DNA from 2 places in the Ramlibacter sp. G4-7 genome. Region 1 is predicted to be linked to the other one. Evidence: predicted binding sites of a transcription regulator. Region 1 holds the regulator's gene; the other holds the start of a gene.

Region 1 (3,400 bases):
CGCGATGTCTTCGCCGATGCGCGCCCCCGGGGCGTCCAGCAACTTCGTGTCCGCGGGCACGCCGGCGGCCCGGGCGATCTCCAGGGCGTCGGCCAGCACCTTGGCGGCCCCCTTCTTGCCGACATCCAGCAAGTCCACCACCGGCCCGTAGCCGGTGCTGATGAAAGCCATCGGATCGAGCACGTGCACCAGCCGCACGCGGCCGCCGCCCTCGCGCGCCAGCTGCAAGCCGGCGACCAGGGCCTTGTTCGAGGTGTCGCTGCCGTCCACCGGCACGAGGATGCGCTTGTACATGGCTTGCCTTCCGTTCGCATTGAGATCCCCCATGGTGGGACGACGCAGCGCGCGACCGCTTGATGCGGATCAAGCCAGGCGGCTAGGACGATTCCTAGGGACCCTAGTCCCGCGCGCCGCGGCGATTCGGACTCCTCCGAGCCAGCGATTCAGCCGGCTCCGATGTCGCGAATCCGGCCGGATGCCCATAGTGCAGGCATGACCCCGAACGGCTGCATCAAGGTGTTCCTCGCCGACGATTCGCTGCAGATCCGCGAGCGCGTCAACGCGCTGCTCGGGGCGGCCGACATCGCCATCGTGGGCGAGGCCGCCACGCCGGAGAGCTGCATCGCCGGCATCCTGCGTTGCCACCCCGACGTCGTCGTGCTGGACGTGCAGCTGGAAGGCGGCAGCGGATTGCAGGTGCTCAAGGCCGTGCGCCTGGCGGACCCGCAGGTCGCCTTCGTCGTCTTCAGCAACAACTCCGCCCCGGCCTACCGCAAGCGCTACCTGGGCGAGGGCGCCGTGAGCTTCCTGGACAAGAGCACCGAATTCGACCAGCTGGCCCGTGCCGTGGAAACGGCAGGGCGGCACGCGGTCCATTGAACAAGCCAGAAGGAGGGAACATGACCACCGCCACCGCTTCCGTCGCCACCATCCACTTCATCGACCGGGCGCACGCCGGCGACGCCGCCTGCACGCCGGCGCCGCTGGTGACGCAGTGCTCCAGCTGCCACCTGAAGGACCTGTGCCTGCCCTGCGGCCTGACGGGCAGCGACGTCGAGCGGCTGGACGGCCTGAGGTTCGCGCGCCGCCGGATCAAGGAGGGCCAGGCGCTGTACCACGAGGGCGACCGTTTCCAGTGCATGTACGCGGTGCGCAGCGGCACCTTCAAGTCCACCCTGAACCTGAAGGACGGGCGCGAGCAGGTCACCGGCTTCCAGATGGCCGGCGAGCTGCTCGGGTTCGATGGCCTGGCCTCGGGCAAGCACGCCAGCAGCGCCGTGGCGCTGGAGGATGCCGAGATCTGCGCGATCCCCTACGCCCACCTGAGCGAACTGGCCGCCACCAGCGTCGACCTGCAGCACGTGATCTCCCGTCTCATGAGCCGCGAGATCGTGCGCGAGCACAGCCTGATGATGCTGCTCGGGTCGATGAACGCCGAAGAGCGCCTGGCCGCCTTCCTCCTCAACATCTCGCAACGGATGAAGGCCCGCGGCTACTCCGCGAGCGAATTCCACCTGCGCATGTCGCGGGCGGAGATCGGCAGCTACCTGGGCATGAAACTGGAGACCGTCAGCCGCACTTTCTCCGCCTTCGCCCAGCAGCGCCTGCTGGAAGTGGACAAGAAGCACGTGCGGATCACGGACCTGGCGGGCCTGCAGCGCGCGTTCGACCTGCGTGTCCAGTGATCGGGGCGGCCCCCTGGATGGCGCGGCACGGCGTAAGCTGTGCCGGTGCGCGCGCGGCCTTGCGCGCCACTCCTGCGAAGGAGGCCTGCCATGGCCACTGAAATTCCCGACCTGACCTGGCTCGACCCGCTGCGCCGCATCGGCCAGGATGAACTCGCGCTGATCTGCAGCATGAGCACGGCGCAGCTGGACGAACTGGTGGAATACGGCTCGCTGGTGCCGGCGATGGGGGGGCCCGGCAGCCGGGAGTACAGTGCTGCCTGCGTGCCCCCGCTGCTCGAGGCGGCGCGCCTGCACTCCCATTACGACCTGGACCTGTTCACCGTCAGCCTGCTCCTGGGCTATCTGCAGCGCATCGCGCAGCTGGAGCATCAATTGCGCGCGCTCAACGTGCACGTCCCGCACCCGCACACCCTGCCGCGTGAGGGGCCTACGCCCTGGCGCGAGCCGCACGCCTGACGCGCGCGTTTCAGGCGGACAGCTGCCCGCGGAGGGCTTCGGCCAGCAGCGGGGCCACCGCGATGGCATTGGTCGCGTGCGGCACCGTGTCGCAGCTGGCAATGCGCGCGATGCCGGCGCGGTGCAGCATGTCGACCCCCGGGGGATCGAGCAAGGCATGCACGCCCACGCACCAGGGCCGGGCCCAGCCCGCCTCCCGCAGCACCTTCGCCGCGGTCGCCATGGTGTGGCCGCTGGAGATGATGTCGTCCACCAGCACCGGGGTGCGACCGTCGTGCGCGGCGCCTTCGGGCAGCGTCACCTGCACGTCCCGGTCGCCGCGGCGGACCTTGCTCATGACGACGTGCGGCGCGCCCAGCCGGCGCGCCACGTCCGCGACCCACTGCTCGCTCTCGCTGTCGGGGCCGACCAGGATCGGCCGCTCCACTTCGCGCCGCACCCAGGCGGCGATCGCCGGCGCCGCGGCGACCACGCGGGTGGGAATCGTGTAGATCGCGTCCAGGCTGGGCAGGCGGTGCAGGTGCGGGTCGATGGTGAGCAGGAAATCGACCGTCGAGGACAGCAGTCGCGCGTAGCTGCGCGAGGTGATCGCCTCGCCCGCCCGGAAACGCTCGTCCTGCCGCATGTAGGGTAGGTAGGGCGCCACCAGGCCCAGCTCGCGCGCGCCCAGCTCCCGTGCGGCGTCGGCGGCGAACAGCAGCGGCAGCGTCTTGTCATCGGGCCGATCGAGGTGCGCCACCAGCAGCACGCGGCGGCCGTCGACGCCGGTGCGCAGCCGCACGACACCTTCGCCGTCGGGGAAGCGGTGCAGCTCGAGCGTGCTGGCGCCGCAATGCAGTTGCTGCGCGAGTGTTTCGGCCAGCCTTTCCGCGCCGGGCAGGGCCAGGATGATGGTGTCCATGCGTCGTCTCCGCGCGCCACCCTGGGTGGGCGGCGCCGCAGGCGCAAGGTTACGCCAGTTCGCGGAAGCGACCGGGGGCGCGGCCGAAGTCTGCAAGCACAAGCCGGGAAGCCTGCCTCGGCAGGCGGGGAATTGCGTTTTCACACGTCGCCTTCGCGCGCAGCGCCTATCGTTGCGTGATGAACAAGAAACCCTGGATGGCGCTGCTCGCGCTCGCCCTGTCGCTTCCCTTGCTTGCGCACTCCGCGGGCGCGCTCGGACCCGCCGCGCTGCAGGGCCGCCATGCCGCGCTGGCCCCGGAACTGGCGAGCAACGCCTTCGGCGGCCCGCTGGTGCTCAAGTCGGAGCAGGCCTC
Region 2 (3,400 bases), on a different contig from region 1:
CGGCAAGGGCGGGGTGAAGGACGAGAGCATCTCGGTGCGCAACGGCATCAACGAGATCACGCGCCTGGAATACGCCAAGGACTGCAACGTCGGCGTGACGCGCTGGAACATGGGCGTCAAGCGGGCCGGCGTGCCCTTCGAGTTCAAGCTGCCGTCCACGCGTTTTCGCCGGCAGGTGGGTGCCTGGGCGGGGATGCACACCGACCCGCAGGGCAATCCGATCACCGCTGCAGAGTTCGAGGCGCGCAAGGCCGAATGGCTGCCGACCGAGGAAGACATCGGCTTCGTCAAGAGCCTGATGCAGCGGGTGACCGAGCCGGGCAAGATGGCTGGCTGGATCGCCCCGCCGGACCGCGGCATCAACGCGCAGGCAGTGGATTACGAGTACGTCAAGTTGTAGCCGGCGTTACGTCAGGCGCGTTCCCAGCGCCCGCTCCCTCCAGGGGTGGCGGCACAGCGCGTTGCCTATCTTTACCGTCGGCTACGTACTGTCGGGCTGACTCGGCGCGCCGCGCGTCGCATCCGCAGTACGAACGAGAGGACATCCGTGAAACACCGCACGGAGTTATTCCATCGGTAGGTCGAAAGGTGTATTTGGTTGAAACCAATGTAGGCGCCGTTACGTGACTGCCCTATAAAAGGCAGGCCGGTGGACGTTTCCATCGGTAGCGTCGAATCGGCACCAAAAACACAATTCGAGACCGGGGGAGGTTCGAGGCGCGCGACCCGTCGAGGACCGGGCTGCCGCATTCCGGCGGCCCAAGGGGGTGCCATGGAAGCGGTCTGCTGCACGCGCACGGCCTCAGCGCCTTCCCGCATCGAGGGAGGGCGGCTGTCGCAACTGACGCGCGCCGTCCGGCCATGAGGGCGCCGACACCCGTCCGCAGGGGCGCGGCGCCGAGCGCACCCGTGATGCCGCCCCCGAACGGCTACCACGGCCTGCACATCTCCTACCGCGACTTCCTGGGCGATTCGTGGCATGACAGCCTCGTGGACGCGCACGCGGACGATTCGCGCATCCATGCCATGGTGGTCGAGAGCGCCGGCGTGCACATGGAGAGCACCGTCCTGGACGTCGGTTGTGGCGAAGGCCGGGCGGCCTGCAACGTCGCCCGGATGACCGGCGCGCGGGTGCGCGGCATCACCCCGCACCCCGGCCAGCTGGAAGCGGCGCGGATGTCGGCCGAACGGCAGGGGCTCGCGGGGCGTGTGCGCTTCGACCTGGGCGAGGCGGGTGCCCTGCCATACCCAGACCAGACATTCGATGCCGTGCTGTTTTTCGAGGCCCCTTGCCACTACCCGGACCGGGTGCGCGTCTTCGCCGAGGCCATGCGCGTGCTGCGTCCCGAAGGCCGGCTCGCGGGCTCCGACTGGGTCCTGGCCGACGGCGCCCCCGATGACGTGCGCATGCATTGGGGCACGCGGATTTCCAAGGCCTGGGCGATCCCGCCACTGGGCACCGTGTCGACCTACGCCCGAGAGAAGGCCCAGGCCGGGCTGGTCGTCGAGGTGGCGCGCGACCTGCGCGAGGAATGGCCGGTGCTGCGTGGCTTCGTGACGGACCCGTCCATGCAGGCACAGGTCCGCGCGGAGCTGAAGCAGACGGCCGACCCGATCCGCCGTCTCGTCATGGAAGGCGCGCTCGTCCTTGGCGAAGCCGCTGCCGCCGGGGCTTTTACCATCGGCCGCTTCCTGGCGCGCCGTCCGCCACCCGAATGAGGGGCGCGCTGGCGATGCCCCGGTAGAATGCGCTGCGACGGAGCGTAGCGCAGTCTGGTAGCGCATCTGGTTTGGGACCAGAGGGTCGTAGGTTCGAATCCTATCGCTCCGACCAATTCCCCCCACCGGCATCGAATGCGCCAGCATGGCCGCCGACGCCGGGCAGGTCCCGAAGGGCCGCGTTACGATTGCGCCTCTTCTGCCCGTAGCTCAGTTGGATAGAGCACCTGCCTTCTAAGCAGGTTGTCGGGGGTTCGATTCCCTCCGGGCAGGCCAAATTGCGTTTGTCCGTCCCTGAGAGACGGGTGACGGAACGCGAGGCAACCGGGTCGCGGAGCGGGGAGCTCACGCACCCTGTCCAGGTCGTGCAGGCGATGGCCCCATCACGAAACGCGGCGCCGCTTTCCGTTGATCTCCCTCAAGCCCGCGGCGCGGGCATGCGGCACCATGCTTCATGGACGCGCTTTCCACCCGCCCTTCGCTGCCGCATGCCGATCCGCTGGACGTCCCGCTGAAGACTGCGCTGGCGCGCATGGCCGGCGGCATCTCGCCGGCCTCGGTGGCGATGGCGCAGTTCGACTGGCTGGTGCACCTGGCGGTTTCGCCTTCCAAGCAGGTCGAACTCGCGTCCAGCGCGTTGCGCAAGAGCCTGCAGTGGACGCAGTACGCGACACGTGGCTGGCAAGGCGGGTGCGCGCCCGACCTTGCACCGGTCACGGGCGACAAGCGCTTCAGCCATGCCGAATGGCAGCTGCCGCCCTTCAACGCGCTTGCCCAGGCCTTCCTGCTCACGCAGCGCTGGTGGGAGGAGGCGGGCACCGGCGTGCGCGGCGTATCGGGGCACCACGAAGAGGTCGCGGCGTTCATGATGCGCCAGTGGCTGGACATGCTGTCGCCGTCGAATTCGCCCTTGCTCAACCCCCAGGTCCTCAAGGAAACGGTGGCCACCCGCGGCGCGAACGTCCTCAGCGGCGCCGCGAACTGGTGGCGGGACGCGGTGGCTGTTGCCGCCGGCGGCAAGCCGCGCGGCGTGGAGGCTTTCCGGCCCGGCGTGGGCGTGGCACTCACTCCCGGCAAGGTGGTGTACCGCAACGGGCTGGTGGAATTGATCCAGTATGCGCCGGCGACGGACACCGTCGCGCGCGAGCCGGTGCTGATCGTGCCTTCGTGGATCATGAAGTTCTACATCCTCGACCTGACGCCGGACGACTCGCTCGTGAAGTACCTCGTGGAGCAGGGCCACACCGTGTTCGTCGTGTCCTGGCGCAATCCCGGTGCGGAGGACCGCGACCTGTCCCTCGACGACTACCTGCAGCTGGGAGTGCTCGACACCGTGCGCGCCGTGGGGCAGCTGTGCCCCGAGGCAGGCATCCATGCGGCGGGCTACTGCCTGGGCGGCACGCTGCTGGCCATGGCTGCGGCCATCCTCGGAGCGCGCCACGAACACGTGCTCAAGACGGTGTCCATTCTCGCCGGCCAGGTGGACTTCGAAGACCCGGGCGAGTTGGGCCTGTTCATGGACGAGAGCCAGGTCGCCTTCCTCGAGGACCTCATGGCCGACGCCGGGTGCCTGGACGGCCACCGGATGGCCGCCGCCTTCCAGTTGATCAACTCGAAGGACCTGGTCTGGTCCAAGCTGCTGCACGAGTACCTCATGGGCGCGCAGACGCCGATGACGGCG

Evidence for each region. The regulator FNR, encoded in region 1, switches genes on or off when oxygen is low (the NO sensors DNR and NnrR bind a similar motif). The targets are predictions, from matches to a motif close to TTGATNNNNATCAA.
Region 2: the regulator FNR is predicted to act here: its motif matches at 2,128-2,141, upstream of AC3EGR_RS10055 (PHA/PHB synthase family protein).

Annotation. Positions count from the first base shown of each region.
Region 1 covers NZ_JBYNTT010000002.1:308,097-311,496, forward strand. Annotated here, with positions in the region: gene AC3EGR_RS04420 (universal stress protein) at 1-294, opposite strand, end outside; gene AC3EGR_RS04425 (response regulator) at 493-879, shown strand; gene fnr (fumarate/nitrate reduction transcriptional regulator Fnr) at 900-1,685, shown strand; gene AC3EGR_RS04435 (chaperone modulator CbpM) at 1,776-2,144, shown strand; gene AC3EGR_RS04440 (ribose-phosphate pyrophosphokinase) at 2,155-3,045, opposite strand; gene AC3EGR_RS04445 (hypothetical protein) at 3,225-3,400, shown strand, end outside.
Region 2 covers NZ_JBYNTT010000006.1:66,162-69,561, reverse strand. Annotated here, with positions in the region: gene boxB (benzoyl-CoA 2,3-epoxidase subunit BoxB) at 1-400, shown strand, start outside; gene AC3EGR_RS10070 (class I SAM-dependent methyltransferase) at 913-1,719, shown strand; tRNA gene AC3EGR_RS10065 (tRNA-Pro) at 1,758-1,834, shown strand; tRNA gene AC3EGR_RS10060 (tRNA-Arg) at 1,919-1,995, shown strand; gene AC3EGR_RS10055 (PHA/PHB synthase family protein) at 2,174-3,400, shown strand, end outside.